2 linked regions of the Tsuneonella mangrovi genome follow. The protein of the gene in region 1 interacts with the protein of each later gene in a pairwise test. Links are inferred from orthologs where the notes say so. Each region holds a gene or a part of one and is shown on either strand. Other genes may lie near its edges. The genes, in order: CJO11_RS04505 and ssb.

The links.
Region 2: the proteins of CJO11_RS04505 (region 1) and ssb interact in binary tests that used the Escherichia coli proteins (3 or more experiments, as listed by UniProt). The link is inferred for Tsuneonella mangrovi from one-to-one orthologs.

The regions. Positions count from the first base shown.
Region 1 is NZ_CP022889.1:895,844-911,665, reverse strand. What follows is about bases 4,143-7,107. They hold CJO11_RS04505 (primosomal protein N'), read right to left. Parts: upstream 6,726-7,107; coding sequence 4,560-6,725; downstream 4,143-4,559. Other genes in these bases: fsa (fructose-6-phosphate aldolase), read left to right, coding at 6,894-7,107; CJO11_RS04510 (winged helix-turn-helix transcriptional regulator), read left to right, coding at 4,143-4,556. Also shown: CJO11_RS04540 (S1C family serine protease), read right to left, coding at 1-187; CJO11_RS04535 (DUF1203 domain-containing protein), read left to right, coding at 293-778; CJO11_RS04530 (bifunctional transcriptional activator/DNA repair enzyme AdaA), read left to right, coding at 771-1,814; CJO11_RS04525 (CPBP family intramembrane glutamic endopeptidase), read left to right, coding at 1,850-2,743; CJO11_RS04520 (glutathione S-transferase family protein), read right to left, coding at 2,740-3,372; CJO11_RS04515 (FMN-dependent NADH-azoreductase), read right to left, coding at 3,471-4,067; more of CJO11_RS04510, read left to right, coding at 4,125-4,142; more of fsa, read left to right, coding at 7,108-7,547; cobaltochelatase subunit CobT, read left to right, coding at 7,557-9,380; CJO11_RS04490 (nitroreductase), read left to right, coding at 9,377-10,054; cysS (cysteine--tRNA ligase), read left to right, coding at 10,089-11,564; CJO11_RS04480 (NAD(P)-dependent oxidoreductase), read left to right, coding at 11,561-12,499; CJO11_RS04475 (TetR/AcrR family transcriptional regulator), read right to left, coding at 12,528-13,124; CJO11_RS04470 (tautomerase family protein), read right to left, coding at 13,140-13,457; CJO11_RS04465 (hypothetical protein), read right to left, coding at 13,655-14,014; CJO11_RS04460 (hypothetical protein), read right to left, coding at 14,004-14,192; and 3 more genes.
Region 2 is NZ_CP022889.1:2,187,081-2,202,701, forward strand. Bases 5,003-7,766 are described here. They hold ssb (single-stranded DNA-binding protein), read left to right. Parts: upstream 5,003-6,005; coding sequence 6,006-6,527; downstream 6,528-7,766. Other genes in these bases: feoB (ferrous iron transporter B), read left to right, coding at 5,003-5,880; CJO11_RS10720 (YceD family protein), read right to left, coding at 6,540-7,073; CJO11_RS10725 (ubiquinol-cytochrome C chaperone family protein), read right to left, coding at 7,070-7,585; CJO11_RS10730 (outer membrane protein assembly factor BamE), read left to right, coding at 7,732-7,766. Also shown: CJO11_RS10675 (hypothetical protein), read right to left, coding at 1-524; CJO11_RS10680 (M48 family metallopeptidase), read right to left, coding at 558-1,280; CJO11_RS10685 (YcgN family cysteine cluster protein), read right to left, coding at 1,277-1,750; CJO11_RS10690 (SCO family protein), read right to left, coding at 1,738-2,337; CJO11_RS10695 (ankyrin repeat domain-containing protein), read left to right, coding at 2,428-3,045; CJO11_RS10700 (COQ9 family protein), read left to right, coding at 3,042-3,710; CJO11_RS10705 (FeoA family protein), read left to right, coding at 3,794-4,033; more of feoB, read left to right, coding at 4,030-5,002; more of CJO11_RS10730, read left to right, coding at 7,767-8,226; ATP-dependent protease subunit HslV, read left to right, coding at 8,268-8,828; ATP-dependent protease ATPase subunit HslU, read left to right, coding at 8,834-10,132; CJO11_RS10745 (ACT domain-containing protein), read left to right, coding at 10,132-10,524; CJO11_RS10750 (tetratricopeptide repeat-containing sulfotransferase family protein), read left to right, coding at 10,600-12,189; CJO11_RS10755 (TonB-dependent receptor), read left to right, coding at 12,307-14,715; CJO11_RS10760 (ABCB family ABC transporter ATP-binding protein/permease), read right to left, coding at 14,737-15,621. UniProt on the Escherichia coli protein: Plays an important role in DNA replication, recombination and repair. Binds to ssDNA and to an array of partner proteins to recruit them to their sites of action during DNA metabolism. Acts as a sliding platform that migrates on DNA via reptation.

The sequences.
Region 1 (15,822 bases):
TCAGGTTGGGCGCAACGGCAAACCCGGAACCGTGGCTGACCGGGAACACCTGCTGGCCATCGGTGCCGACGATCACCACCCGCACCACCCCGCGCGCCGCAGCAGTGATATCGGCCGGTTCGGCATGCGAAATCGCCGGTAGCGAAAGCGCAAGCAAAGCAGCGAGGAATGTGAGGAAACGTCCCATCCGGCTGCATCCTCTACGCCTGCCGGCGGTTTGACCGCAAGCGTCGGGATGCACGCCTTGTCGATTAGCGGCATGTAACAGCCTCGAACGACAGAGGAGCTATCCATGACCTATCGAATTCGCGGCCTCGAACCGGCGCAGTTTGCGCCATTGTTCGAGATGGACGAGGTCGCACTCGAAAGCGCACTGGCGAGCCGGGTGATTGCCGGGCCGGAAGGACGATACCCGTGCCGTGTCAGCCTGCGCGATGCCGATCCGGGAGAGGAGCTGGTGCTGGTCCACTTCACCAATCACGCAGTCGACACGCCCTATCGCAATGCGTTCGCGATCTTCGTGCGCAAGGATGCCGATGCGGCCGCAGAGTGTGTCGATGCGCTGCCGCCGGTGCTGCGCGGTCGGCCCATTGCACTGCGCTGCTACGCCTTCGACGGCACGCTCCACCGCGCCGCGCTCGCGCTTGATGATAACGTCGACGCCGTGCTTCGCGACCTCCTGGCCGACGAAGCAGTCGGCTACATCGACGCGCACAACGCCATGCATGGGTGTTTCGCCGCACGGATCGAACGCTATGATGGGGATTGCGATGTCTGACCAGATTACCAGCGATGCGGCCTGGGCGGCGGTGCTGCGGCGCGACAAGGCGTTTGACGGTCGCTTCGTGACCGGCGTCCTGACGACCGGGATCTATTGCCGTCCGTCGTGCGCGGCGCGGCATCCCAAGCGCGACAACGTGCGTTTCTTCGCTACCGGGGCAGAGGCGCGGGCGCACGGCTTGCGGCCCTGCAAGCGCTGCCTGCCCGACGATGTCGGACGTGACGAGGCCGCAGTGCTCGCAGCGATCGACGAGATCAAGCAGGCCGAGGGCGCGGTCACGCTCGCCGAACTGGCCGAAGTGACCGGCTATTCGCCGAGCCATTTCCAGCGGGTGTTTACTCGCCACACCGGTTTGTCGCCGGCAGCGTATGCCCGCGCATTGCGTGAGGAACGGGTCCGTGAGGCGTTGTCCGGGGTAGGCAGCGTGACCGGCGCAATCTACGCGGCGGGCTATTCAGCGCCCTCGCGGTTCTACGACGAGACAAAAGGTAGGTTAGGCATGGCGGCAAGTGCATGGGTCAACGGCGGCAAGGGCGCGACGATCCATTGGGCGGTGGTCGATACTTCGCTTGGCGAAATGCTTGTCGCAGCGACCGACAAGGGCGTATGCCGGCTGTCGTTCTTCGAAGGTGAGGACGAATTGCGCGCCCGGTTCCCCAACGCCGACCTCGTCGAAGGCAGCGACGCATTCTCCTCATTGCTTGAGGAAGTCGTTGCAGCGGTCGAAGCACCGGGCGACGCGCCTCCCGGCTTCGGGCACATCCCGCTCGACGTGAAAGGCACCGCGTTCCAGGAAGCGTGCTGGAAGGCACTGAGGGCGATTCCCGCGGGCGAAACGCGGACATATGCAGAGATTGCCGCGGCTGCTGGTAATCCCAAGGCGGTGCGCGCGGCGGGCAGCGCCAATGCCCGCAACAATGTGGCGGTGCTGATCCCGTGCCACCGGGTGATCCGCACGGGAGGCAACCTCGGCGGCTACGCATACGGGCTCGACATCAAGCGCGAGCTGCTCAAGCGCGAAGGCGTCGAATGACTTGCATTGGTGTATTGCGCCTTTAATACGGCACGATGACCAAGAAACCTCTCTGGCGCGAAATCTGGGACTTCCCGCTCGTCTCGCTCGTCGTCGCGATAGCGGCATTCGTGGCCGTATTTGCTGGGGTAACCTACCTGTTCGCGCAGTTCGACATTCCACTTTCCAAGACGGGAAAGATCGTACTCAACGGCCTCTTGGCACCCGCGCTGGCCTTGCTGCTGGCGAAGTTCCTGATCCCTCGCCTCGGGGATAATCGCCGCGATGATCTTGCGTGGTCCGGTGCCGGGCGGATGCTTCTCATCGGCATCGCCGGATCGGCATTGCTGATGACCGTCATCTTCGCGGTGGTCTTCGCACTCGGTGGCTATCGTGTCGACGGCTGGGGAGGGATGACGTCGTGGGCGATGCTCCTGTTCATTGCCGGGTTGCGGGCCGGAGTAGTCGAAGAAGTCATGTTCCGCGGAATTTTGTTCCGATATCTGGAAGATTTCGGCGGCAGCTGGTTCGCACTCGCGGCGACATCGGCATTGTTCGGCGTAGCGCATATCATGAACCCGAACGCCACGTGGTTCAGTTCGCTCGCGATCGCGGTGGAAGCGGGCGTGTTGCTCGGCGGAGCATACATGTTGACCCGCTCGCTGTGGCTTTCGATTGGCCTGCACTTCGGCTGGAATGTCACGCAGGGATTCGTGTTCGACGTGCCGGTGTCCGGCAACGAAGTGGATGGCGTCCTTGCTGCGCACCCCGCCGGTTCGGTCTGGCTGTCGGGCGGAGAGTTCGGACTTGAGGCGTCAGCCGTTGCTCTCGCGATCGCTGGTGGGGCCGGCGCGTGGCTGACGGTCAAGGCCGTTCGGGAAGGGCAACTTGTCCGCCCTTGGTGGACGCGTCGTCGCCTCGCGCGCGAAGCGGAGGCTCTCGCAGCCTAGTCCAGCTTCGGCGGCATTCCCGGCTCAGCCTTGGCCATTGCCCGCTGGTAGGCGGGCCGTTCCCCGATCCGCTTCAAGTACGCTTGCAAGTTTGGCAGGTGGCCGATGGTCATGTCGTTGAAAGCACGGCTGGTGGTGAGCTGGAAGCCCATCATGATATCCGCCGTGGTCAGCTCCGCGCCGCCGAAATAGGGCGCCTCGCCCAGCCGCTGTTCGACCATCGCCCACGCTTTCGCGGTGCGGTCGGCGACGAACGGTGGCAATTCGCTTGCGCCCGCCTGCATCGCGGCGATCGCCATCATGCCATTGGTCATGAAGGTGCCGTTAGCGAAGTGGAACCAGAACAAGTGGTCGGCGAAGTCGGGGCTGTCGATCGACGGGACCAGCCGCCCGTCGCCGTATTTCGCAACGATGTATTCGATGATCGCGCCGCTCTCGCCCAGCACCAGGCCGTCGTCCTCGATCACAGGGGCGATGCCCATCGGGTGCAGCGCCTTGTATTCGTCCGGCGCCAGCCGGTTGTCTTCGCGGCGACTGTAGAGCTTCAGCTCGTAGTCCAGCCCCAGCTCCTCGCACAGCCAGACGATTCGTTCGGATTGCGAGATGCGCAGGTGGTGGACGGTCAGCATGGGGTTTCTCTCCTCGATTGCGCGCGACATTCGGCGGCAATCGAGGAGAAGTCCAGTCGATTGATCTTGTCCACGCGGCCTAAAGCGCGGCGATCTGCCTAAAGCGCGGCGATATGTTCGCGCGCCGCTGCCAGGCCCTGCTCGACGGCTTCCGGTCCGAACCCGGCCTTTTCGACCCGGACGAAGGTCAGATCGTCGACACCGATAAAGCCGAACATCGTCGCCAGCAGGCTTTCCTGGTTTTCGGCCATGTCTTCGTTCGAATAGGCGCCCCCGCGCGAAGAGGCGACGATCACCTTGCGTCCGCCGGCAAGTCCCTCGGGCCCCTTTTCCGAATAACGGAAAGTGACACCGGGAACGCCGAGCCGGTCGAGCCATGCCTTGAGCTGCGAGGGAATCGAGAAATTGTACATCGGTGCGCCGACGATCACGATGTCCGAAGCGAGGAATTCGTGGAGCACAGCGCGCTGCGAGGGAAAGGCCGCCGCGACCGCCTCGTCGTGGGTTTCGGGCGGAGTGCGGATCGCCTTGGTGGTGATCGGGTCGATGTGTGGCAGCGGATCGGCTGCGAGGTCGCGAGTGACCAGCGTGGCGTCGGGGTATTTCGCGGTGAAGTGATCGGTCAGCATCTGGGTCAGTTTGCGGCTGATGGAATTTTCGCCGGTCGTCGCGCTGTCGATTCGCAGGATTTGCATGGGGAGAGGGTCCTTGTTTCTTGTCAAATAGGTTACTGATCGTTACCTACAGGCCATATGGAAACTCTCACCCACACTCCGCAAGAAGGCACTTTTTTGTCCGATGGGAACACCCGTGTGACCATGCATGTGCCGGACCAGCCCAGTTGCCGGGCGGTCAACGATGTCCTCTCGCGCATCGGCGACAAGTGGTCCGTGCGGGTCGTGATGAGCCTTGCCCGCGGCACCAAACGCTTCAACGAATTGCGGCGCGAGATCGACAGCATTTCGCAGCGGATGCTCACCCGTACGTTGCGCGGCCTCGAACGCGACGGGCTGGTCAGCCGCTCGGTCAAGCCCACCGTTCCGCCGCGGGTCGACTACGCGTTGACCGAACTGGGCGAATCGCTCACCGGCCCGATTGCCGCACTGGGCAACTGGGCGATGGCCAACAGCTATGCGATCGAAGTCGCCCGCGCCGATTTCGACGAAGCGCAACTCGACGACTGACCTTCAAACGAAGCTGTAGGGATCGATATCGACGCTGACCCGAACACCGCCGGGGAATTCGAGCGCGCCCAGCCAGTCGCGGATAACATCCTGCACTTGCGCACTGCGGCGCGCGTTGATCAGCAAGCGATAGCGATAGCGGCCGCGCAGCAGCGATAGCGGCGCGGGCGCCGGGCCGATGATCGCAACATCGGGCACATTGGGCCGGGTTCCGCCGATGCGGTTGGCGGCCTCGCGCGCTTCGGCTTCGTCCTCGCTCGAAACGATGATCGCCGCCCACCGCCCGAACGGCGGTGCGCCCGCGTGGCGGCGCGCTTCGGTTTCGGCGTCGTAGAATGCGTCGCGGTCACCATTGGCGAGCGCGGCGATCACCGCCGCTTCGGGATGGCGGGTCTGGATCAGCACTTCGCCCGGCTTGGCCCCACGACCCGCACGGCCCGCGACTTGCGCGACCTGCTGGTAGGTCCGCTCGGCCGCGCGCAAGTCGCCGCCTTCGAGCCCGAGGTCGGCATCGACCACCCCCACCAGTGTCAGCTCGGGGAAATGAAACCCCTTGGTGACGAGCTGGGTGCCGACGATCACGTCGATTGCGCCTTCTTCCGCCGCGGCGACGAACGCAGCGGCCTTCTCGGGCGTGTTGAGCGTGTCGCTGGTCGCGACGGCTACCCGCGCGTCAGGCAGGATTGCGGCGACTTCGTCTGCAATCCGCTCCACCCCCGGGCCGCAGGCGACGAGGCAATCGGGCTCGCCGCACTCGGGGCAAGCGGGAGGCGGGGCGGTCTCGTGCCCACAATGGTGACAGGCGAGCCGCCGCGACAGGCGGTGCTCGACCAGCCATGCCGAACAATTGGGGCACTGGAAGCGGAAGCCGCAATTGCGGCACAGCGTCAGCGGGGCGAATCCGCGCCGGTTGAGGAACAGCAGCGACTGCTCGCCGCGCTCCATCCGTTCCTGCATTGCCGCAACCAGCCGCGGGGCAAGCCAGCGCCCGCGCTCGGGTGGCTCCTCGGTTAGGTTGACCGTATCGATCGCCGGGAGAAGCGCATCGCCATAGCGGCTTTCGAGATCGAGCTTCTCGTAGATCCCGCTCGCGGCCATCTGCAGGCTTTCAAGCGCGGGGGTCGCACTGGCGAGGATCACCGGCAGGGATTCGAACCGGGCGCGCATCACCGCCACGTCGCGGGCGTTGTAGCGCACCCCGTCGTCCTGCTTGAAGCTGGTCTCGTGCGCTTCATCGACCACGATCAGCCCGAGCTTCGCGTAGGGCAGGAACAGTGCCGAGCGCGCGCCGACCACCACTTGCGCTTCGCCGCTGGCGATTGCCCGCCATGCCCGCCGCCGCTCGGTCGCCTTGAGCGAGGAATGCCACAGCACCGGAGCCGCGCCGAAGCGGTCCTCGAAGCGCCGCAGGAAGGCTTCGGTCAGCGCGATCTCGGGCAGCAGCACCAGCGTCTGCCGCCCTGCGCGCAGCGATGCGGCGATGGCTTCGAAATAGGTCTCGGTCTTTCCCGAGCCGGTGACGCCGTCGAGCAGGAACGGCGCGAAGCGATGCTCTTCCACCGCGCTCACGAACCGGTCGGCGACTTCCTGCTGCGCGGCGTTCAGCACCGGCTCTGCAAAGTCGGCGCGCGCCTCCGGGTAGGGGCGGTCGCAATCGACTTCGACCGGCTCGAGCACACCCTGATTCACCAGCCCGCGCAGCACCCCTTCGCTGACGCCCGAGAGGCCTGCCAGTTCGCGCATGTTCGCCTGCTCGCCTTCGAGAGCGCCGATTGCCCGTTCGCGTTGCGGGGTCATTCGCTCGGGCATCCCACCCGACAAGCGGTATTCGGTCATCGTTGCCGGGCCCTTGAGCGCCCCGCCGCTCGACAGAACCATCCGCGCGACCGATGCCAGCGGCGCGCAGTAATAGTCGGCGGTCCATTCGATCAGGCGGCGCAGTTCGGCTTTGAGCGGGGGGACGGGGAGCACTTCGACCAGCGGGCGCAAGCGGCTTTCCGCCACCCGTTCGGCGGGCAGTCGCTCCTCCTCCCACACGACCCCGACGACTTGCCGCGGTCCGAGTGGAGCCATCACCACCGATCCCGGCTCGACCTGCATCCCCTCGGGCACGCGGTAATCGAGCGGGCCGAGCGCGGCGTTGAGGACGAGGAGGCGGACGCGGTTCATGGCTTGGGCCATATGGGCACCGGCGGGGCCGGGCGGCAAGGTCCGCGTAGCGCACTATTACCGGTTCGTTTGCCGGTTACCCAAAGTGCTGGTCGGCGCGCTCTAGCCGCGCGCCGCCGTGCCCGCTAAGGCTGCGGGGGAATCGCATTCCCCGGGAGCCAGACACCGATGAAATTCTTCGCCGACACCGCCGAAATAGACGACATCAGGGAGCTTGCCGAAACCGGCCTGCTCGACGGCGTGACCACCAATCCCAGCCTGATCCACAAGTCGGGCCGCGATTTCATGGAAGTGACGAAGGAAATCTGCGCGATCGTCGACGGCCCGGTGAGCGCGGAAGTGGTCGCGCTCGATCATCCGACGATGATGAAAGAGGCCGAAGTGCTCCGCAGGATCGCCGACAATGTGTGCATCAAGGTGCCGCTGACGATCGACGGACTCAAGACCTGCAAGGCGCTGACCGGTGACGGTACGATGGTCAACGTTACGCTGTGCTTCTCCGCCAACCAGGCGCTGCTCGCGGCGAAGGCGGGGGCGACGTTCGTATCGCCGTTCGTCGGGCGGCACGACGACAATGGGTTCGACGGGATGGACCTGATCCGCGACATCCGCCTGATCTACGACAACTACGCGTTCGAGACCGAAATCCTCGTCGCATCGGTGCGCCACGTGATCCACGTGCTCGAAAGCGCGCGGATCGGCGCCGACGTGATGACTGCGCCGCCCAAGGTCATCAAGGCGCTGGCCAACCATGTCCTGACCGACAAGGGCATCGAAGGCTTCCTCGCCGACTGGGCAAAGACCGGGCAGAGCATTATCTAAGTTAGCAGATTGGCAGACCAGACTCCCCTCGACCAGTTCAAGCACGCGCTGACCGGAACGGCGCGCGCGATCGCGCACGAGCCGGAGGTGGAGGTCGCGTGGAGCGCCGATGCGCCGAGCGCCAGCGGCAAGAACTTCCGCGTGCCGCTGCCAGGCCGCTCGCTGCCGCCCGACCAGGCGCGCGAAGCGCGCGGATTCGCAGACAGCTTCGCGCTCAAGCTGCGCCATCACAACGAAGCACTCCACGCGAAGAACGCGCCGAGCGAACCGACCGCACGGGCCTGCTATGATGCGATCGAGCAGGTCCGCTACGAAGCGCTTGGCGCGAACAACTTCAGCGGGATGCGCGACAATCTCGATGCCGCCACCGAACTGCGTACCGCATCGGACCCGATAGCCCGCGCGCAGTCGCCGCAGGACGTGCCGGTTCAGTCCGCGCTCGGGCTGCTGCTGCGCGAGAAGCTGACCGGCCAGCCGGTGCCCGAGCGCGCCCGGGCGGGTGTCGACATGGTCCGCGATTTCATCGAGGAACGCGCCGGTTCGGACTTCGAATCGCTCGCGCTGTCGCTCGACGACCAGAAGGCGTTCCAGGGCCTCGCGCTCGATATGCTGCGCCACCTCGACCTGGTGGTGCCCGACGATCTCGACCAGCCGTCCGAAGAGGAAACCGGCGAGGACGAGAACGGCGAAGACCAGGACCAGGACGGCGACGAGCAGAACGAAGGCGACGGCGAGCCGCAGACCACCGAGGTTGCGGGCGAAGTCACCGAAGGTGACAGTGACGCCGACAGCGAAAGCGAAACTACCTCCGAACAGGAAATGAGCGAAGGCGAGCCGGACGACGACGGCGAAGAGGGCATGATGCCCGTGCGCCCGAACCGCCCGTGGACCGACCTGCCGGAAAGCTTCAACTACACCGCCTACACCACCAAGTTCGACGAAGTGATCGAAGCGCCCGAGCTGTGCGATGCGGAAGAACTCGACCGCCTGCGCCAGTATCTCGACAGCCAGCTGACCGGTTTGCAAGGCATCGTTACCCGGCTCGCCAACCGGCTCCAGCGCCGCCTGATGGCGCAGCAGAACCGCAGCTGGGATTTCGACCAGGAGGAAGGGCTGCTCGACGCCGCGCGGCTTGCCCGCGTGGTCATCAGTCCGGGCCATTCGCTGAGCTACAAGATCGAGCGCGACCAGGAGTTCAAGGATACTGTCGTCACGCTGCTGATCGACAATTCCGGCTCGATGCGGGGGCGGCCGATCTCGATCGCGGCGATCAGCGCGGATATCCTCGGCCGCACGCTCGAACGGTGCGGGGTAAAGACCGAAGTGCTCGGCTTCACTACCCGTGCGTGGAAGGGCGGGCAGTCCAGAGAAAAGTGGCTCGCCGACGGCAAGCCGCCGCAACCCGGCCGCCTCAACGACCTGCGCCACATCGTCTACAAGAAGGCCGACGAGCCGTGGCGCCGCGCGCGCCGCAACCTCGGGCTGATGATGCGCGAAGGGCTGCTCAAGGAAAACATCGACGGCGAGGCGCTGCTGTGGGCGCACGACCGGCTGCTCGCACGGGCAGAAGATCGCCGCATCCTGATCGTGATTTCCGACGGTGCGCCGGTCGACGACAGCACGCTATCGGTCAACAGCGCGGGCTACCTCGAACAGCACTTGAGGAAAGTGATCGACTGGATCGAGAAGCAGTCGCCGGTACAGCTCGTCGCGATCGGCATCGGCCACGACGTCACCCGATACTACAAGCGTGCGGTGACGATCATGGATGTCGAACAGCTCGGCGGGACGATCATCGAACAGCTGGCGGATTTGTTCGAGGTGGAAGGGTGAGCGTCTCCGAAGCCACCCTGTCCCGCCGCTCGATTCGGGCATTTCTCGATGCGCCGGTCGACCAAGCGGTGCTCGAACGGGTGCTTGCAAAGGCCCAGCGTTCGCCTTCGGGCGGCAATGTCCAGCCGTGGAATGCGGTGATCCTCACGGCGGAGCCGATGCAGGCACTGTTCGACCGGGTGGCGCTGGAGTTTCCGAAGGGCCGCGCGGCGCTCAAGCCCGAATACCACATTTACCCGCCCGAACTCGACGGGGTGTACGAGGCGCGGCGCTTCGGGGTGGGCGAGGACATGTACGCCGCGCTCGGCATCGCGCGCGAGGACAAGGCGCAGCGGCTTGCGTGGTTTTCGCACAACTTCCGCGCCTTCGGCGCGCCGGTTATGATGCTGGTCCACACGCCGAAATACATGGGCCCGCCGCAATGGTCGGACATCGGCATGTGGCTGCAGACGATTGCCCTGTTGTGCCGCGAGGAAGGGCTCGACACCTGCTTCCAGGAAGCTTGGGCGGTCTATTCCGATGCGATCCGCGAAGTGGTCGATATCCCGGAGGACCACATCCTGTTCTGCGGGGTGGCGATCGGCCATCGCGATCCCAATGCGCCGGTCAACACTTTCGATGTCAAGCGCGCGCCGCTCGGCGAAGTCGTGCGCTGGGAAGGCTTCGGCGCTTGACCGCCCGCCGCCGCGCGGGCCAAAGCGCGCATCGATGACCGACCTCAAGCTCTTCAACAGCCTGACCCGCAGCCTCGAGACGTTCGAACCCGTCCATCCCGGAGAAGCGCGCGTCTATACCTGCGGCCCGACGGTCTACAACTATCCCCACGTCGGCAACATGCGGGCGTATGTCTTTGCCGACGTGCTCGGTCGAACGCTCAGCTGGAAGGGCTACAAGCTCACCCACGTGATCAACATCACCGATGTCGGCCACCTGACCGACGATGCCGACGCGGGCGAGGACAAGATGGAGAAGATGGCTGCGGAAAAGGCGCAGTCGATCTGGGACATCGCGAAGCACTATACCGAGGCATACTGGGCGGACGTGAAGGCGCTCAATATCCGCGGGCCGATGAATAAAGGCGTGCCGGATGCGGCGAATTGGTCGATCGCGACCGACTACATCGAGGACATGATCGACTTCGCAAAGGCGATCGCGCCCGAGCATTGCTACGAGCTCGACAGCGGGCTCTATTTCGATGTGTCGACGGTCGCTGACTATGGCAAGCTCGCCCGTGCCGTAACCGATGAAGGCGAGGGCCGGATCGATACCGTCGAGGGCAAGCGCAACGCCGCCGACTTCGCGATCTGGCGCAAGACCCCGCCGGGCGAGAAGCGCCAGATGGAATGGGATTCGCCGTGGGGCAAGGGCGCGCCCGGGTGGCACCTGGAATGCTCGGTGATGGGCGGCAAGCTACTGGGCTTCCCGTTCGACATCCACACCGGCGGGATCGACCACCGCGAGATCCACCACCCCAACGAGATCGCGCAGAACCAGGCGTTCTGCGAATGCGGTTCGCTCGACGATGCCGCGTGCTCGGGCGCGAGGATCTGGATGCACAACAACTTCCTCGTCGAACGGTCGGGGAAGATGAGCAAGAGCGCGGGCGAGTTCCTGCGCCTGCAACTGCTGGTCGACAAGGGCTACCACCCGCTCGCCTACCGCATGATGTGCTTGCAGGCGCACTATCGCAGCGAACTGGAGTTCAGCTGGGAAGGGCTGCAGGCGGCGCTTACCCGGCTGAAGCGGATCGTGAAGGCAGTAGAACAGCTAAGGCGTGAAGCACGTCCAGCATTGGCAATTGGTCCTCCGAATACACCCATCGGGAGCCTAATTTTTGGCTTTGATGAGTCGATCTCAGACGATTTGAATACCTCTGTGGCACTGACTGCTCTTGAACGCGCCATTGCCGACAAGAGAGACGAGAAGTCGGTGAAGTTTGCTGGGCTTTTGAAGATGGACACTGTCTTGGGGTTTGGCCTCGATAAGCTTACCCGCGCGGACCTCCGCATCCGGCCGAAGGACGCGCAAATTACCGAAGCCGAAATCGAAGACGCGCTCGACCGACGACAGGCTGCGCGGGCGGAGAAGGACTTCGCCACCTCCGACGCCATCCGTGACGAGCTCGCGGCCAAGGGCGTCGAGGCGATGGATGGCGACCCGTTGGGGTGGGAGTGGAAGCTATGACCGTTGCAGTGATTTCCGGCCTCGTGCGGCCGATGCTCGAAGGGCACCTGCCCGCCGAAATCGAACCGCGCTGGTTCTCTTCGGTCGAGAAGCTCTACGAGCTGATCCCCGAGGCGGAGATCGCCTGGTTCGACCAGCAGGACAAGGACGTGATGATCGAGGCTGCGAAGCGCGCGGCAAAGCTCAAGTGGTTGAGCTCGATCTACGCAGGCCTCGATTTCATGCCGCTCAGCCTGCTGGCCGAACGCGGCGTAACGATCACCAACGGCGTTGGCATCAACGCGATCACTATCGCCGAATACGTCGTGATGCTGATGCTGAGCCACGCCAAGGGCTATCGCGAGGTTGTGCGCGCGATGGATCGGCACGAGTGGCTGGAGGATTCGCCCGGCAAGATCGAGCTGGCGGGCAGCCGCGCGCTGCTGCTCGGCCTCGGCGGGATCGGTTCGCTGATCAAGACCCGGCTCGAGGCGTTCGACGTCGAGGTCGTGCCGGTGCGCCGCTCGGCGGTGGATGGGGCGCTCGGTCCGGACGAATGGCGCGGCCAGCTCGGCAGTTTCGATTGGGTGATACTGGCTGTGCCAGCGACCCCCGAAACCGACGGCATGATCGGCGCGAGCGAACTCGCGGCGATGAAGAACAGCGCGGTGGTAGTGAACATCGCCCGCGGCGCGGTGGTGGACCAGGATGCGCTGGTTGCTGCTTTGGAAGCGAAGTCGATCGGTGGCGCGCTGCTCGACGTAACGACCCCCGAACCGCTGCCCGCCGATCACCCACTGTGGTCGCTGCCCAATGCGCAAGTGACGATGCACCTTTCGGGCCGCGCGCAGGACAAGATGTTCATCCGCTCCGCTGAGCGTTTCATCGCCAACTGCCACCGCTACGTGGCCGGCGAACCACTTGAGCCGATCTTCGACCCGGTGCGGGGGTATTGACGCAGGATTTGGACAGAGCGCCGCTGAACTAGCTACCGGCCCTGCCACGGGTACTCGATAGGCCATCAAAGACCACCTGCAACAAGCGCCGTGTTGCGTCAGTTCCGCTGGCTGGTCCGACGGCGATCCCATTGACCAGCAACATCAGCGACTCGCCATCGATATCCGGGCGAACCTTGCCTGCGGCCTGGGCACAGTCGAGCAGCTTTCCCAGCGCCGCTGCGGCACTGGCGCGCGCATCGGGTAGGATCGAAGGATCGGCTTCGAACAGCGGGGTGAGGTCGGCAAGCATCGTCCGTTTGGCTTGCATTTCGCTGACGTAGATAGCGATCCAGGATTGTAGCGACGCCTCTGGGTCTGAGTCGGCCATGCCAGATTGGTTCGCGGCTTCGACCAGCCGTTCCAGTGCGTCTCTGAAGATGGCCTCTGCCAGTCCCGCGCGGTTACCGAAGGACCGGTAGAGTGTGCCGATGCCGGTGTCGGCTGCACGGGCAATGTCTTCCATCCGTACGGCGGGGCCAGCCGCAGCAAAACATTCCTTGGCAGCGGCAAATATCCGGTCCCGATTGCGCCGGGCATCGGCGCGTTTGCGCTTGGAGTGGGGAGCGGGCGGGGCGCTAGTCATGCAATGGCCATAGCGTCAGGTAGGCGCATCGACCATGCGCGAATCGAAACCGGTCTCGGGATTGATCGTACGACCATGTGCCCACCAATTTTCGCGAGCGGTCTCGATGATGTTCATCATGACATCTTCGATCCTGAGGTCAGCTTCCTCGACCACGTTCCGGGCCACTTGATCGAACAGCTGCGCCTTCAACTCGGCCGAGCGATGATTGAAGCTCATCGAGATAAATACCATCCGCTCGCTGCGCGGCAGGCCGAAGAAGTTCGGGTCGTAGATCATGTTCTCGGGTTCGTGCTCGAAAGTGATCTGATTGTAGTCATCTTCCGGAAGCATAAGGACCTCGCGCAAGGCCCTCTTGATTCCCTTGGCAATGTTCAGGCGATGCGCGGTCGAGGTGCCTTTTTTGAGGTGTACGTGGACAATCGGCATGACGCTGGATCCTTCATATGTGGAATAATATTCCGCTTATAAACGGAATACGATTCCATTTGTCAAGCAGGGTCGGCCGAGATTTCCACGCGAGAAGGTAATCAGGCGTCCTTCAGCAACAGCAGCTCGCAGGTCACCACAAGACGGGGTGACGGGGCGAGTGTATGGTCGACTTCGGTCACGCTGGCATCGGCGACCAGCTGGCCGGGGATTGCGAACTCGTGTTCGGGCAGTGCGGCGATGAATCGCTCGCCCGCGGCGACCGCCTCGGCCCCCTCGAACACCAGCGCTAAGTTATGGCGTGCGCCTTCGAACGTCACGCTGGCCCACGGCTTCTCCCGGTGATGGGTGATCTGCGCCACTTGTTCGGCCAAGTCGGCGATCGCGGCTCGCAGTCGTGCCCCGGGGCCGCGCGGGGCGGCGTGCAGGCGCACGGGGCGGTGGTCGGTGTCAGCCAGCATGGACGCTCTCCGCATATTTGTTCATGAAATGTTCCACACGTCTTTCCGTTTCGGGGCGCGGCTCGCGGCCCATCCGCAGGTCCAGCACGAAACGGGGATCTTGCGCAGCGAGGCGGCCGAACCTGGTCGGAGCCATGTCGTGCTCGCGGAGGAATTTCTCGATGGAGCGAATCAGCATTGTGGCGGGGCCTTCCTGGCGAATCGGTTTGCGCGATCGAGGCCCTTAGCTTGCGGGTGAAATCCTACTTGTCTAGGAAAAATCCTACGTGTAGGAAGGAAAAATGGAATCACCCTCCCGATCCGACCCGCGCCAGCGGCTGCTCGACCTCGCGAGCGAGCGGGGCGTCAGCCTCGCCGGGTTGTCCGACATGATCGGGCGCAATTCCAGTTACTTGCAGCAGTTCATCCGCAAGGGTAGCCCCCGCAAACTGGAGGAAAGTGACCGGCGGACGCTGGCACAGTTCTTTGGCGTGCCCGATTCGGAACTCGGCGGCGTGGAGGAAATCTCGCGACCCGTCGCCGCTCCCCGCGGCGGAGACTGGATCGAAGTGCCGCGCCTTACGGTCGATGCCTCGGCCGGTCCCGGCGCGGTGGCGAGCGGCGAGGCGGCTTTCGACAGCTTCCGCTTCTCGCGGCGCTGGCTGCGCGAGCACGGCCTCGCCGGGGCGCGGCTGTCGGCGATTACGGTGGCTGGCGATTCGATGGACCCGATCCTGCGCGACGGCGACGAGATCCTGGTCGATACCGCGCAGCGATCCTTGCGCGACGGCATCCACGTGGTGCGGCTGGGCGATACGCTGATGGTCAAGCGGCTTGCCTCGGCGGGGCCGGGGCGTGCTGCGCTGCTGAGCCAGAACCTCGCCTATCCGCCGGTCGAGGTCGCGCTCGCCGAGTTGGAGATCATCGGCCGGGTGGTGTGGAAGAGCGGGCGGCTCTAGTCGAACGCTTGCATCGTGGCTCCGCTGGCTCCATCTCCATGCGCATGACTGACACCGCCAAGCCGACACCGCCCCAATCCGCACCAGCGATGCGCGCTGCAATCCTGCCCGTCACGCCCTACCAACAGAACTGCTCGCTGATCTGGTGCACCAAGACGATGAAGGGCGCGCTGGTCGATCCGGGGGGCGAGCTCGACAAGCTCAAGTACGCGGCCGAGAAAGCCGGGGTGACGCTCGAGAAGATCTTGATCACGCACGGCCACATGGATCACTGCGGGCAGGCCGGGATGCTGGCTGAGGAGTTGGGCTTGCCGATCGAAGGCCCGCATGAAGCGGATCGGTTCTGGATCGCCCGGCTGGAAGAAGACTGCAAGCGGATGGGAATGGAAGGCCGCCCGTTCGAATCCGACCGCTGGCTGGTCGACGGCGATACCGTGACCGTGGGCGACCTGACGCTCGATGTGATCCATTGCCCGGGCCACACTCCGGGACACGTGGTGTTCGTCCACAAGCCGAGCAAGTTCGCGATCGTTGGTGACGTGCTGTTCCAAGGGAGCATCGGGCGGACCGATTTCCCGCTCGGCAATCACCAGGACCTGCTCGATTCGATCACCCAGAAGCTCTGGCCGCTGGGCAACGACGTGACCTTCATTCCCGGCCACGGCCCGACGAGCACGTTCGGCCAGGAACGCAAGACCAACGCCTTCGTGAGCGACTACGCGCTCGGCTGAACCGGGCCGCGCATGCGCGTCAGATTACGCCGAACACCACCAGCACGGCTGCGACCGCGAGGCCAAGCTGGACCAGCAGGGTGATCGAGGTGCCGATCGATCGCCCGATCTGCGCCTTGCCGCCGTCCATCCCAAACCC
Region 2 (15,621 bases), 1.3 Mb from region 1 along the record:
GCGTCGATCTTCTTCTGCATCGCGTCGACATCGACCCCGGTGGCGCGGCCGAGCGCGGCGTAAAGATCCTTGCGGCGCTGTGTTTGCGCGGCTTCCATCGCGTCGATCTTGTCCTGCCGCTTTTGCGCGGCGATGTTCGATGCTTCGATCTCGGCATCGGTGCGGCCGGGCGCGAAAGTCGAGATCCAGATCACTTCAGGCTTGGGATTGGTGCCGACGACATGGAACTTGGCGAACTGCCAGATCATCGTAGCGCTGATTGCCATGGCGAGCAGCAGCACGCCGAGCTTGATGCGGATGCGCGCGAAAATGAACAGCGCCACCGCAACCGAGGCAAACCCCAGCAGGATCAGCGTTGCGAGAAGATTCGGCCGCTGCGCGTTACCGCTTAGCAGGTAGAACAACGATGCCGTTGTCAGCGCCGCCCCTGCAAGCATTGGCCAGCGATAGGGGTTGGGCCGTGAGAACTCGGTCCAGAAATCGGCGATGCCGGGGCCGGGATTGAGGTGTTTGAGTACCCGCATGGGCGGCAAGATAGGGCCTCGGCGCGCCGAGCGCTAGCCGAACGTGGCGTAGAGCGTGCGCCCGTGCGCCTTGATCCACCCGTCGGCGGCGGCGATGTCGCTATCGAAGATCTCCGCGAGCGCGGCATGGAACGCCGGGCTGTGGTCGAAATGCAGGCAATGCGCGACTTCGTGCGCGACGACCGAGCGGCGCACATGGTCGGGTGCCTGCACCAGTCGCCAGTTGATCCGCACGGTGCCGCCGGTCGAACAGCTGCCCCAGCGCCGTCGTGCGCGGCTCAGCGCCAGCTTCGGGGTCTCGATCCCGGCGCGCTCCGCATAGAACGCCAGGTCATCTTCGAGCAGCCGCAGCGCTTCTCCTTCGAGCCAGCGCTGGAGCCGCGATGCGAGGTTCTCGAGCGGGCCGCCGATGGTCAGCGTTTGGCCGTCGTGCCGGGCCTTGCGCGGGGCATCGGCGCGCCAGTCGATCGCCAGCGGATTGCCGCGATAGCTGAGCGTACCACCCGGTTCGGGCGGGCAGCGCTCGGGCACCTTGGCGAGCTGCTGGTTCAGCCATTCGGTGCGGGCATGGACGAACGCGAGCGCCTCCGCAGTCCGGCACCAACCGGGCAATGTCAGCCGCACGGCGTTGCCGTCAGGCGCGAGCCGCATGGTCAGGCGGCGGGCCCGGCGGTTGCGGGTAATTTCGATCGGCAGGGTACGACCACCGATCGTGACTTCGGCATCGCTGGGCGCGGCGCGGAGCCAGTCGATCATCGCGCAGCCTCTGCTTCGGTATCGGGTTCGCCGTCGAGCCAGTCCACCACGTGGTGTTCGAGCGGACCGGCTTCGACCTCGCTCACTACGCGTCCTGCAACGCCCGGCCCACGCGTGTGGACTGCATTCCGGTCGCCGCTCAGCAAGTAGTGCCATCCGGCCAGCGGCCGTCCTTCGGCGCGGCGGCGATAGGCGCACGACACGGGCAGCCAGCCGATCGCGTTGACCAGTTTCGGGGTCAAGCGCAGGCAATCGGGCACGAACGTGCGGCGATTGCGATAATCGCTGCACCGCGCGGTCTCGATATCGAGCAGCTTGCAGCACACGTTGGTGTGCTCGATCGCGCCGGTCGCTTCGTCCTCGAGCTTGTGCAGGCAGCACCGGCCGCAGCCGTCGCACAACGCTTCCCACTCCTCGCGGCTGAGCTCAGCCAGCGGCAGTTCCCAGAAGCGCTCCCTCAACGCACCCACTTGGCCAACTCGGCGGCGACGGCATCGGGGCCCTTGTCCGTCGGCAAGGTCGCAATCGGCTTCCCATCCGGCCCGAACAGGTAAGTGATCCGCGAATGGTTGACGAGGTAGGCGCCGTCGCCTTCGTCCTTGCCCTTCTGGTAGTAGACCTTGAATTCCTTGGCGGTCCTGGCGATTGCCTCCGCCGATCCGGTCAGCCCAACGATGTCGGGGCTAAACGCGGCGGTGAACTGGCCAATTTTTTCCGGCGTATCGCGGGCAGGGTCGACCGTGACGAATACCTGCTGGACCTTCTCGCCAAGGTCGGGGTGCTGCTTCTTGAATTCGGCGATGCCCTGTGCAGTGCGCGACACGTCGACAGGGCAGACATCGGGGCAGAAAGTGTATCCGAAATAGATCGCGACGAACTTGCCGTGGAAACTCGCCCATGTCCTGCTCTTGCCGTGCTGGTCGGTAAGCGTGAACGGCCCGCCGATTGCCGCGCCGGCCAACGGTGCGTCGGCGAGCGGTGTCTGCGGAGCGGAATGGCATCCGGCCAATGAGAGGGTAGCGGCGAGGGCGAGCGACATTATGATTTTACGCGGCATGGTGCGACGGTTCATGGTCTGCTAACCCGCCCCGAGCAAGGGCATTCGTGCCGATTTCGACGACCGGTTTGCTAACGGAGACAGGAACCGATGCCACGCGCCATTCTGCGCTACCTGGGACTGATGCTTGCCGCGGCAATGATGCTGGGAGCCAATCCCGCCGCCGCCCAGCGGTTCAGCGATGGTTATCTGTTCCTCAAGGCGGTGAAGGACCGCGATGGAAACAAGGCGACGGCGCTGATTCAGGATCCGGGAAGCACCGTGATCAATGCGCGCGACCAGATGACCGGCGACAGCGCGCTGTTCATCGTCGTCGAGCGGAAAGATGGCCTGTGGTTGCGCTTCCTGCTCGATCGCGGCGCCGATCCCAACCTTGCGAACTACGCCGGTGCAACGCCTTTGACCCGGGCGGTGAACCTGGGCTGGGTCGACGGCGTCGAGCGGCTGGCGAAAGCCGGGGCGCAGGTCAACGTCAACAACGATACCGGCGAGACTCCGCTAATCACTGCCGTGCACCAGCGCGATGTTCCGATGATCAGGGTGCTGCTTCAATACGGGGCGGACGCCGACCGAACCGATAACTCGGGCCGCTCGGCGCGCGACTATGCCAAGCTGATGGGGGCGTCTGCCGGAATCGAGGACGTGATCGAAACCGCCGAGGCGGCGCGCGGCGGGGCTGCTTCGAATACTTACGGTCCGGGGCAATGACCGACAATTCGCCTGCCGACGACTTCACGCTCGACGAGCTGGCATTGCTGCTGGCCCCCGCGGTTGCCGATGCGGCAGCGTTCGACGGCTGGAGCGAAGCTGCGATCGAAACTGCGGCCGATGCCTGCAAGGTCGATCGCGACGTGGCGCGGCTGGCGTTCCCGGGCGGCGCGATGGACATGATCGCTGCATGGATCGCGACGATCGATGCTTCGATGGAGGCCGCGCTTCCGCCCGAGAAGCTCGGCAAGATGAAGGTCCGCGAGAAAATCGCTGCGCTCGTCCTCGCACGGCTGGATGCGATTGCCGGCAAGGAAGAATCGCTCCGGCGTGCAATGGCGATCATGGCGATGCCGCAAAGCGCGCTGCGGGCTACCCGGCTGGGCTGGAACAGTGCGGACCGGATGTGGCGCATGGCGGGCGATACCGCGACCGACTACAACCACTATACCAAGCGCGCGATCCTCGGGTCGATTTACGCTGCGACTCTGGCGGTGTTCGTCAACGACGAAAGCGAAGGCAAGGCGGATACGCGCGCTTTCCTCGACCGGCGAATCGAAGGCGTGATGCGCTTCGAGAAGGCCAAGGCGCGGCTGCTCAAGGGCGACGACGAGCGGTTCAGTCCGGCGCGGTTTCTCGGGCGCCTGCGCTATCCGGCGAAGTAGCAATTGCACGATGAGCCGCAATTCGACGTTCTTCTATTGATAATCAGTTGCAACTAGCTTCTCGATCTGGCAGCAGCCCGCGCGTGACTCTCGAAGACCTCCAGCTTGGCGAAAAAGCCCGGATCGTATCGGTCGACTGGGGCAGGCTCGCGCCTGAAGAAGGCACGCGGCTGCGGGCATTGGGGATCGACGAAGGCGCGCGAGTCGCGCTCGCCCATCGCGGGGTTTTCGGCGGGCACGATCCGCTGGCGGTCACCGTCGGGCGCATGACCATCGCGGTGCGCCGCGTTCACGCCGCAGCGATGGAGGTCGAACCGGCATGACCGCTCCGCGCACAGCCGCTCTCGTCGGCAACCCCAATTCGGGCAAGAGTGCGCTGTTCAATGCGCTGACCGGTGCGCGCCAGAAGATCGCCAATTACCCGGGCGTGACCGTTGAACGGAAGGCCGGGCGGATCGTGCTGCCGAGCGGCGAGCCGGTCGAGCTAATCGACTTGCCCGGCGCCTATTCGTTCGAGCCGACCAGCCCGGACGAAGAAGTGACCCGCAAAGTCGTCCACGGCGAATTCGAAGCCGAAGCAATGCCTCAAGTGCTGGTGGTGGTGCTCGACGCAGCCAACCTCGAGCAGCACCTCGTGTTCGCGCAGGAAGTGATCGCGCTGGGCAGGCCGACGGTCGTCGCGCTCAACATGGTCGACCTCGCCAAGCGCGACGGGCTGGTGCTCGATCCGGAGGCCTTGTCGTCCGCGCTCGGCGTGCCGGTGGTGCCGACGGTGGCGGTGCGGCGTCGCGGTATCGCTGAATTGCTCGTGGCGATTGCCGACGCCGAAGCGCATGTAACCGATGGTGCGCCGCACGCGCAGCCTCACCTGACGTTGCCAGAACGGCGCCTTGCCGCGCACAACATCGCCCAAGCCGCGATCCTGTCGGAAACCACGCAGCACCGGCTCCACGCAGGGCTCGATAAGGTGCTGCTCCATCCGTGGCTGGGCCCGGTGATCCTGTTCGCATTCCTGTTCGTGATGTTCCAGGCGGTGTTCGCGTGGGCGACCCCGTTCGCCGACGCGCTCGACGCGGGGGTGAACCTGCTGTCGGGCTGGGTCGTAGCGAATTTCCCTGCCGGGTTCCTGCGCGACCTTGTCACGCAAGGGGTGCTGGCCGGCGTCGGCTCGGTGATCGTGTTCCTGCCGCAGATCGTGATCCTGTTTGCGTTCATCCTGTCGATGGAAGCAAGCGGCTACATGGCGCGTGCAGCGTTCCTGATGGACCGGCTGATGCAAGGCGTGGGGCTTTCGGGCCGCAGCTTCATCCCGCTGCTTTCCAGCTTTGCCTGCGCGATCCCCGGGATCATGGCGACCCGTTCGATCGCCGATCCCAAGGATCGCCTGACCACGATCCTGATCGCGCCGATGATGACCTGTTCGGCGCGGCTGCCGGTCTATGCGGTGATCATTGCCGCGTTCATTCCGCATCGCACCGTAGGCGCCGGGATCGGATTGCAGGGGCTGGTGCTGTTTGCGCTCTACGTTTCCGGGATCATCGGTGCGATGGCGGTGGCACTGGTGCTGCGCCGGTCGGTGACCAAGGGCACCGCGAGCGGTTTCATCATGGAACTGCCGCGCTACCAGATGCCGCACCTCAAGGACCTGGCGATCGGATTGTGGCAGCGGGCGTGGGTGTTCCTGCGCCGCGCGGGCACGATCATCTTCTCGGTCACCGTTGTGCTGTGGCTGCTGCTCAGCTTCCCCAGGGCCGCGCCGGGCGAGAGCCAGGTCGATGCTTCGATCGCCGGGCACCTGTCGAACGGGCTGGCAGTGGTGGTGAAGCCGATCGGCTTCAATCGCGAAATCGCGCTGGCACTGATCCCGGCGATGGCGGCGCGCGAAGTGGCGGTCAGCTCGCTCGCGACGACTTACGCAGTCGATGCGCCCGACGATGCCCACATGGAGGCGGGACTGGCGACGCAGCTTGCTGCCAAGTGGAGCCTGCCGACCGCGCTCGCGTTTCTTGCGTGGTTCGTGTTCGCCCCGCAGTGCCTTTCGACCATTGCTGTCGTCCGGCGCGAGACGAATGGGTGGAAATGGCCCTTGTTCATGTTGGCATACCTCTTCGCGCTTGCTTATGTTTTTGCCGGCCTGACCTTCTGGCTGGCGACAGCGGCGGGCCTCTAGCCGGCTATCGGGCAAAACCCTATTTACGCTGTTGCCGAGCAGGCCGGCGGGAGCCTACCTGTTCGCGGGAATCACTTATTGGAGCGCGATGGCGCTCGGACTTTAGCGAACGAAGGGATGCGACGATGGCCGGCTCACTCAACAAGGTAATGCTGATCGGCAACCTCGGCGCGGATCCGGAGATCCGCAGCTTCCAGAACGGCGGCAAAGTCTGCAACCTGCGGATCGCGACCAGCGAGACGTGGAAGGATCGCGACGGCCAGCGCCAGGAACGCACCGAATGGCACACCGTGGCGATCTTCTCCGAAGGGCTCGTCAACGTTTGCGAGAACTACCTGCGGAAGGGCAGCAAGGTCTATGTTGAGGGCCAGCTGCAGACCCGCAAGTGGCAAGACCAGTCGGGCAACGATCGCTATTCGACCGAGATCGTTCTGCGCGGCTTCAATGGCACGCTGACGATGCTCGACGGTGCGCCGGGTGGCGGCGGCCAGCGCGGCGGCGGTGGCGGCGGCGACTGGAACCGTGGCGGTTCGAGCGGAGGCTCGGGTGGCGGCGGTGGCGGCTGGAACCAGGGTGGCGGATCGTCAAGTGGCGGTTCGGGCGGCGGCTCGAACTACGACGACCTCGAAGACGATATCCCGTTCTGATCTTGCGCGGGGTCAGTCCCGCTTCAATCCCTTGAGCAAGTCCGCCAGCGGGCCGTCGCGCGGCTCGTCGTCGGCCTCGATCCCGGCTTCGGCGCGCGCCGCATCGGCATTCGGCCCTTCGGCATAGGGATCGATCGCGAGCGAGAGACTTTGTGCGACCGCTTCGCCCAAATCGATTGTCTCGCCGTTGAATTCGATCTCGTCGAGGTCGTCTTCGTCGAGTTCGACTTCCTCGTCGGGCTGGGCTGCGCTGGCCGTTGGCGGGACGAACCGCACAGTGAAAGGCTCTTCGATGCGGACCGGGAAATTGTCGCCCGCCACCGCGCAGGTCTGGACAAGATCGGCGGTGATCGTGCCGATTACGTCCACCGCTGCGCCATCGGGGGCGAAACGGGCAGTCGCCTCGAGCGAATCGATAGCCGCCACCCCGAATCGTTTGGCCAACGCCGATCGCTCCCCGGCATCGGCCGTGACCGCCATTTCCTCCGGCGGATGCGGGCGGACCTTGACCGGTCGGCTGAATTCCGGCGCGGTAGCGTCGTTCATGCCGCGATCTCGCCTGAGCAGAGCAAATTGGCGGAGGTTCTTTCCAGCCGTTCGGAAAATGCGCGCAGCCCGTTGGCGATAACCGCCGGATCTGCCCCTTCGCGCAAAGTAACGTTGCGGCGCACGGCATCTGCCAGCGTGGCGTTGTCACCTGCAAGCCCCGCCTTGTAGGCTGCCATCCGCCCACCGGTCGCGCCCATGAGCTTGCCGATCCGTTTGCCGACGACCACGTCGTTGATCCCGAATTCGCGCAGTTGCCCGTCCATGTCGTGAACGAACAATTCGGTCAGCAGCGCGGTGTCGGGCACCAGTTCACTGTCTTTTTCCATGTGGATCAGCACCAGCGAATAGATCGCGGAGACCATGTCGAACCGGCCCGAGACGGTGTCCTCCGCTCCGCCACTGGTGTACCAGGAGGGGCGGCGCGCTTCGGCGACGATCGCGTTCCACAGCGGGCGCAGCGCCTCGCGCGGATCGGGCTGGCGGGCGAACAGGCGGGACAGGATGCTCATCGCGAGCCATTTCGGCGACATTCAGCGGCAATTCAACCGTGCTTGTGCACCGCGCGTGATTGCCAGCGCGGGTGCATCGCCCTAAGGCACACTCAAACCAGTTCGCGCGCGGTGATGTGGCGGGCGAAGCGACAAGAGGGATTTCGATGACGGCAGTACGGACGATCGCGGCGGGCGTGGCGATGGCGGCGGCGCTGGGCCTTGCGGGCTGCGCGTCGATCAAGAACCACCGGGGCTATATCGTCGACCAGACACTGACCAATTCGATCGCGCCGGGCATCGACAATCAGGAATCGGTCCAGCAGACGCTGGGCGACCCGAGCTTCAAGAGCGAGTGGGGCCAGCCGACGTGGTACTATGTGTCGAGCCTGACCGCCCGCAAGCCTTTCGTCCGGCCCAAGATAACCGAAGAGTCGGTTTTGGCGGTGAAGTTCGATTCGGCGGGGAACGTCGCTTCGGTTGATCGGACCGGGATCGACAAGGTGGTCTATCTCCACCCCGATGGTGACGCGACGCCGACGCTGGGCCGTAACCGCGGGTTCCTCGAGGACCTGTTCGGCAACATCGGCCAGGTCGGTACGGGCGCAGGTGCCGGGGGTGGCGCTGGCGGTGGGGGTGGCCAGGGGCCGAACGGCAGCTAGTTTGGCTTGAAGCCAGCGATGCCGCGCCCATATCGCGCAGCATGAGCGAAAGAAACGATTCGCACGGGCTGACCCCGTGGCACGGCACCACCATCATCGGCGTCAAACGCGGCGGCAAGACCGTCGTCGCGGGCGACGGGCAGGTCTCGATGGGCAACACGGTGATGAAGCCCAACGCGAAAAAGGTCCGGCGGATCGGCAAAGACGGCAAGGTTATCGCCGGTTTCGCCGGGGCGACCGCAGATGCCTTCACCCTGTTCGAGCGGCTCGAAAAGAAGCTCGAGCAATATTCCGGCCAGCTGATGCGTGCCGCGGTCGAGCTCGCCAAGGATTGGCGGACCGACAAGTACTTGCGCAACCTCGAAGCGCTGATGATCGTTGCCGATACCGAAGTGCTGCTGGTGTTGACCGGCAATGGCGACGTGCTCGAACCCGAAGGCGGGATCGCCGCAATCGGTTCGGGCGGCAATTTCGCGCTCTCGGCGGCTCGTGCTTTGTCCGACTATGAGGACGATCCCGAAAAGATCGCTCGCCGCGCAATGGCGGTTGCTGCGGAAGTATGCGTCTTCACCAACGACCAGGTCACGCTGGAAACGGTCTGAACACAATGGATAACCTGACCCCCAAAGCCATCGTCGAGGCGCTCGACGCGCACATCATCGGCCAGACGGATGCCAAGCGCGCGGTGGCCGTTGCCTTGCGCAACCGCTGGCGGCGCCAGCGGCTGTCGCCCGAGCTGCGCGACGAAGTGACACCCAAGAATATCCTGATGATCGGGCCGACCGGCTGCGGCAAGACCGAGATCAGCCGCCGCTTGGCGAAGCTTGCCGAAGCGCCGTTCGTGAAGGTCGAAGCGACCAAGTTCACCGAAGTCGGCTATGTCGGCCGCGACGTCGAGCAGATTGCCCGCGACCTGGTCGAGGAAGCGATCCGGCTGGAGAAGGACCGCCGCCGCGAAGCGGTGCGCGAGGCGGCGAGCAAGGCGGCGATGGACCGGCTGCTCAACGCGCTCGTGGGTGACAGCGCCAGCGAAGCGACCCGCGAGAGTTTCCGCCAGCGGATAGTCGACAACGCGATGAACGATGTCGAAGTCGAGGTGGAGGTCGAGGAAGCACCGCAGATGCCGTTCGATCTTGGCGGGATGGGCGGCAATGTCGGGATGATCAACCTGTCCGACATGTTCGGCAAGGCGATGGGCAAGACCCCGACCAAGCGCCGCAAGCTCAAGGTTCCCGATGCATGGGACAAGCTGGTCGACGAAGAGGCCGAAAAGCGCATGGACCAGGACGATGTCGCCCGGGTCGCGCTCGAGAACGCCGAATCCAACGGCATCGTGTTCCTTGACGAGGTCGACAAGATTGCCGTCAGCGATGTGCGCGGCGGGTCGGTCAGCCGCGAAGGGGTGCAGCGCGACCTGCTGCCGCTGATCGAAGGCACCACCGTCTCGACCAAGTACGGGCCGATGAAGACCGACCATGTGCTGTTCATCGCCAGCGGTGCGTTCCATGTCGCCAAGCCGAGCGACATGCTGCCCGAACTGCAGGGCCGCCTGCCGATCCGGGTCGAACTGCGCGCGCTTACCGAAGAGGACTTCGTGCGAATCCTCAGCGAGACCCGCGCGAACCTGGTGGCGCAATACAAGGCGCTACTCGGCACCGAGGATGTTACGCTCGAACTCGGCGATGATGCCATCGCGGAGATCGCCCGGATTGCCGCGCAAGTGAACGAAAGCGTCGAGAATATCGGTGCCCGCCGCTTGCAGACGGTGATGGAGAAGCTGCTCGAAGAGCTCAGCTTCGAGGCCGAGGACCACAAGGGCGAAACGGTGACGATCGATGCTGCCTACGTGCGCGAGCGGCTTGCGAGCCTCGCGGGCGACACCGACCTCAGCAAGTATATCCTCTGATGGCCGGGACGGTCCGCGATACGGCAGCGATGATCACTAGCATGGATCCCCGGCTCGACGATCAGCGCTGGTGCTTCGTTTCGGTCACCCCCGATCGCGCGCCCGAACTGCTCGGCTCCGCACTTGCCACGTTCCGCGAGGACGAAGGCGTTTCCGCGATCGTGCCTGCGCACATGGGCAGCGAAGGCGACCCGGTGATGGCGCGGATAACGCTGATGGTGCATTCCGACCTTGAGGGATACGGGCTGACGGCCGCGGTTTCGGGCGCGCTGGCCGAAGCGCAGATCGCCTGCAACATGGTCGCTGCGCTGCACCACGACCACGCATTTGTGCCTGTCGAAAGGGCCCAGGAAGCGCTCGCGATCCTGCGGGAACTGCAGGGGCAGGCGTAGGATCCCCACCGTCAGCGTTCCAAATTGCCAAGGCGTGGCTTGAGGCGTGGCGCGCCTGACCGTAAGGCTGGGTCGATGACCGGTTCACCCGCCGCTGCACCAGCTGGATACGATCCGCGCCTGATGGCGGCGGCGGCGGCGCTCAATGCCAACGATCTCGCACGCGCCGAGCCGCTGCTGCGCGAATACCTCAAGCAGGACCCGTTCGACGTGTTCGCGATCCGGATGCTGGCTGAACTGGCTGGACGGATTGGGCGGATGCGCGATGCCGAAACGCTGCTGCGCCGCGCGCTCGAGCTTGCGCCCGACTTTACGGCCGCGCGCTCGAACCTCGCGCTGGTGCTCTATCGCACTGGCCGCCCGGTCGAGGCGATGGAAGAGCTCGACCAGGTGCGCCGCGAAGAGCCCGACGAGATGGCCTATGCCAACCTGCGCGCCGCCGCGCTGGGCGGGGTGGGCGAATTCGACGAGGCGCTGGCGCTCTACCAACGCGTGCTGGACGAACGCCCGGCCCATCCCAAGGTGTGGATGAGCTATGGCCACATGCTCAAGACGGTCGGGAGGCTCGACGACAGCATCGCCGCCTATCGCCGCGCGATCGATTTGCGGCCCGAACTGGGCGAGGTCTGGTGGAGCCTCGCCAACCTCAAGACCTACAGCTTCGACGATGCCGACCTCGCCGCGATGGAAGCGATGCTGGCGCGCGACGACCTGTCGCAAGAGGATCGCTTCCACTTCGATTTCGCGCTCGGCAAGGCGCGCGAGGATCGCGGCGAAGCCGATGCGGCGTTCGCCCACTACCTCGCGGGCAACGGCCTGCGGCGTGAGTTGCTGCACTACGATGTGAGCGAGAACACCGCGCGGATCGACCGAATGATCGCGCAAGCCACGCCCGGCCTGTTTGCCGCACACGAAGGCGATGGATGCGATGCGCCCGACCCGATCTTTATCCTCGGGATGCCGCGCGCGGGATCGACCCTGATCGAGCAGATCCTGTCGAGCCATTCGCAGGTCGAAGGCACCAGCGAACTGCAGGACATTCCCGAGCTGGCGCGCCAACTCGACGAGTATCCCGACAGGCTGGGCGACCTGTCGGCACAGCAACTTCGCGAGACCGGCGAGAGTTATCTCAAGCGGACCCGCATCTACCGGCGCACCGCGAAGCCGTTGTTCATCGACAAGCTGCCGAACAACTGGATGCACACAGCGCTGATCCACCTGGCATTGCCCAATGCGAAGATCATCGACGCGCGGCGCCACCCGCTGGGATGCTGTTTCTCCAATTTCAAGCAGCACTTCGCGCGCGGGCAGAGCTTTTCCTATGACCTGTCCGACCTTGGCACCTATTACCGCAACTATGTGCGACTGATGGCACACATCGATGCGGTGTTGCCGGGACGGGTCCACCGGGTGATCTACGAAGACATGGTGGAGGACACCGAAGGGGAAGTGCGCCGCCTGCTCGACTATTGCGGCCTGCCGTTCGAGGAAGCCTGCCTCGAGTTCCATCGCACCGAGCGCGCCGTCCGCACCGCCAGTTCGGAGCAGGTGCGCCAGCCGATCTACCGCGGCGCGACGACTGCGTTCGAGCAGTTCGAACCCTATCTCGATCCGCTGGTCGCCGCGTTGGGTCCGGCACTGGAAGGATGGCGCACCGCGCCATAATCGTTGCATTATTATCACGAAGCGGACGCATTCGTAATTTCCTTGCACCTGTAACTTGACGCTGGCCTGTCTCACTTTGCAGTGGAGGTCGGATAGTGGTCATAAATGGAGGTCGGCGTGCGTAGTTCCTTTGGTAGATCGACTGCCTTCATCCTGCTCGCTTCGACTTCGGTCCTCGCGACACCTGCACTGGCGCAATCGACGACGCCGGCAAAGACCCCTGCCGCGACCGACAACGTCGACGCCAACGAGATCATCGTCACCGCCCAGAAGCGCAGCCAGAGCTTGCAGGACGTGCCGATCAGCATCCAGGCACTGACCGGCACCAGCCTCAAGGATCACCAGGTCGCCGATTTTTCGGACTACGCGGCCCTGCTGCCCAGCGTCAGCTACCAGTCGTACGGACCCGGCCAGTCGCAGATCTATTTCCGCGGTGTTTCGAGTGGTGCGAATGCCAACGGCAGCCACAGCGGGCCGCAGCCGACCAGCGCCATGTATGTCGACGAAGTGCCGCTGACGACGATCGGCGGCGCGCCCGACATGCACGTTTACGACGTTGCGCGGGTCGAGGCGCTGTCCGGGCCGCAAGGCACCCTCTACGGCGCGAGCTCGCTGTCGGGCACCTTGCGCGTCATTACCAACCAGCCGAACCCCAACCGCTTCGAAGCCAGCTTCGACGCGACCGGCACGACCCTCGCGAAGGGCGCCAATTCGTCGGGCGGGACGATCGAAGGAATGATCAACGTCCCGCTGAGCGAGCGGATCGCGCTGCGCACCAGCATGTTCTACGAGCGCGATGGCGGCTACATCAGCAACACGCTCGGCACCCGCAGCTACGATGCGTATGATATCAACGGCAATCCGGTCACTTTGACCTACACCAACGCCAAGTACGTCAAGAAGAACTTCAACGACGTCGAGACCTGGGGCGGCCGCGCCGCGCTCGGCATCGACCTCGACGACAACTGGACGGTGACGCCGAGCATCATCTACCAGAACCAGACCTCGCACGGGACGTTCCTGTTCGATCCCAAGGTCGGTGACCTGCAGGTGCACGATTTCACGCCGGATTACGGCACCGACGAATGGTACCAGGCCGCGCTGACCATCAAGGGCAAGATCGGCAGCTGGGACCTGACCTATGCCGGCGGCTATTTCGAACGCCAGACCGATCTGACGCAGGATTATTCGTACTACACGGTGTCCTACGTCGATAACTACGGGCCGTCGTATGCGAGTTACTACGATGGCAACGGCAACAACGTCGATCCCACGCAAGTCTATCGCGGGATCGACAAGTATTCCAAGCTGTCGCAGGAAGTGCGCATTTCCTCTCCATCGGAGAACCGCTGGCACCTGATCGCCGGGCTGTTCTACGAGCGCCAGACCGACAAGATCCATGCGGACTATATCGTGCCTGGATTCACCGACAGCCTGCTCGGGCCGCCGGTGCCCAAGTGCGGCGACGATATCTTCTGCACCCGTGTCTATCGCGTGGACCGCGACTACGCCGCGTTTGCTGACGGGTCGTACGACATCCTCGACAACCTGACGCTCGACGCCGGCATCCGTTATTTCAAGACCAAGAACTCGCTCGGCGGCTTCTCCGGATTTGCCGGAACGGTATCGAGTGCGAGCTGTACGCCGACTGCGGCGAGCGACCCGGTGCCGTGTACGCTGTTCGACTTCACGACCAAGGATTCGGGCGAGACGCACAAGGTCAGCCTGACCTGGAAGATGACACCCGACGCGATGCTCTACGGCACCTATTCTACCGGCTATCGCCCGGGGGGCATCAATCGCCGCGCCGGTGTGCCGCCTTACAGGCCGGACACACTCAGCAACTACGAAATCGGCGTGAAGACCCAGTGGCTCGACCGGCACCTCACGATCAACCTGACCGCGTTCCAGGAAGAATGGCACGACATCCAGTTTGGCCTGGCCGCATTCGGTTCGAACGGCGTCATCAGCACCTACAATGCGGGTAACGCGCGCATCAAGGGCCTGGAAGGCGACTTCAGCCTGCGCATGTCCGGGTTCAGCCTTTCGGGCAGCGCGACGTATATCGACGCATACCTGACAACTCCTTTCTGCCAGATCGACACCAACGGCCTGCCGAACTGCACCGATCCCAATTACATCGCGACGCCGGCCGGTACCAAGCTGCCGACCCAGCCGGACTTCAAGGGCAACCTGACTGCGCGCTACGATTTCCCGGTCGGCTCTGCGAATGCGTTTGTCCAGGGCACCCTCAACCACCAGTCCGGAACGCGGTCCTATCTCACGGTGGATCCGTACAGTGGCGGCGAAGTCCTGCCCAACACGCAGGGCTTTACGTCGGCGGACTTCTCGCTGGGGATGAACTACGGCACCTGGAAGTGGTCGCTGTTCCTGACCAACGCGTTCGACGAGCGCGGCGTGCTCAGCCTCAACACGGTCTGCGTACCGAGCCTGTGCGGCGCCTATGCGCGGGCCTACCCGATCAAGCCGCGCACGCTCGGGTTGTCGATCGGCTACAAGTACTGACGCAATCGGGCCGTTTGCGGATCATTCCGCCGCTTCGGCCTGTTCGTCGCTTTCGGCCTGCTGGCGCGTCCACATTTCGGCGTAAAGTCCCCCGCGTCCAAGCAATTCCGCGTGATGGCCCTGTTCGGCCAACCGACCTTGGTCGAGCACCAGGATCGTGTCGGCATCGGCGATAGTCGACAGGCGGTGCGCGATCGACAGCGTGGTGCGGCGCTCAGCGACGGTGCGCAGCGTCTTGAGAATTTCCTGCTCGGTGCGCGTGTCGAGGGCGCTGGTCGCTTCGTCGAGCAGCAGGATCGGCGGGTCCTTTACCAGCGTGCGGGCAATCGCGACCCGCTGTTTCTCGCCGCCCGAAAGCTTGAGCCCGCGCTCACCGACTTCGGTATCGTAACCCTGTGGCAGGCGGTTGATGAAGTCCGCGATCGCCGCTCCCTTTGCTGCCGCCTCGACATCGCGCATGTTCGCGTCGTCGCGGCCGTAGGCGATGTTGTAGCCGATGGTATCGTTGAACAGCACGCTGTCCTGCGGGACGATCCCGATCGCCGCGCGCAGCGATTGCTGCGTCACTTGCGCGATGTCCTGCCCGTCGATCAGGATGCGGCCGCGCCACGGGTCGTAAAAGCGGAACAGCAGGCGTGCGATGGTGCTCTTGCCCGCGCCTGACGGGCCGACCAGCGCGACGCGCATGCCCGCTTCGACTTCGAAGCTGAGGCCATGGAGGATCGTGCGGTCCTCGTCATAGCCGAACCACACGTCCTCGAACGCCAGGCTGGGGCGCCGCACGACAAGCGCCGGTGCGCCCGGCGCGTCCTTCACTTCCACGTCGGTATCGATCAGCGCGAACATCGCCGCCATGTCGATCAGCCCCTGGCGGATCGTGCGATAGACCATTCCGAGCATGTCGAG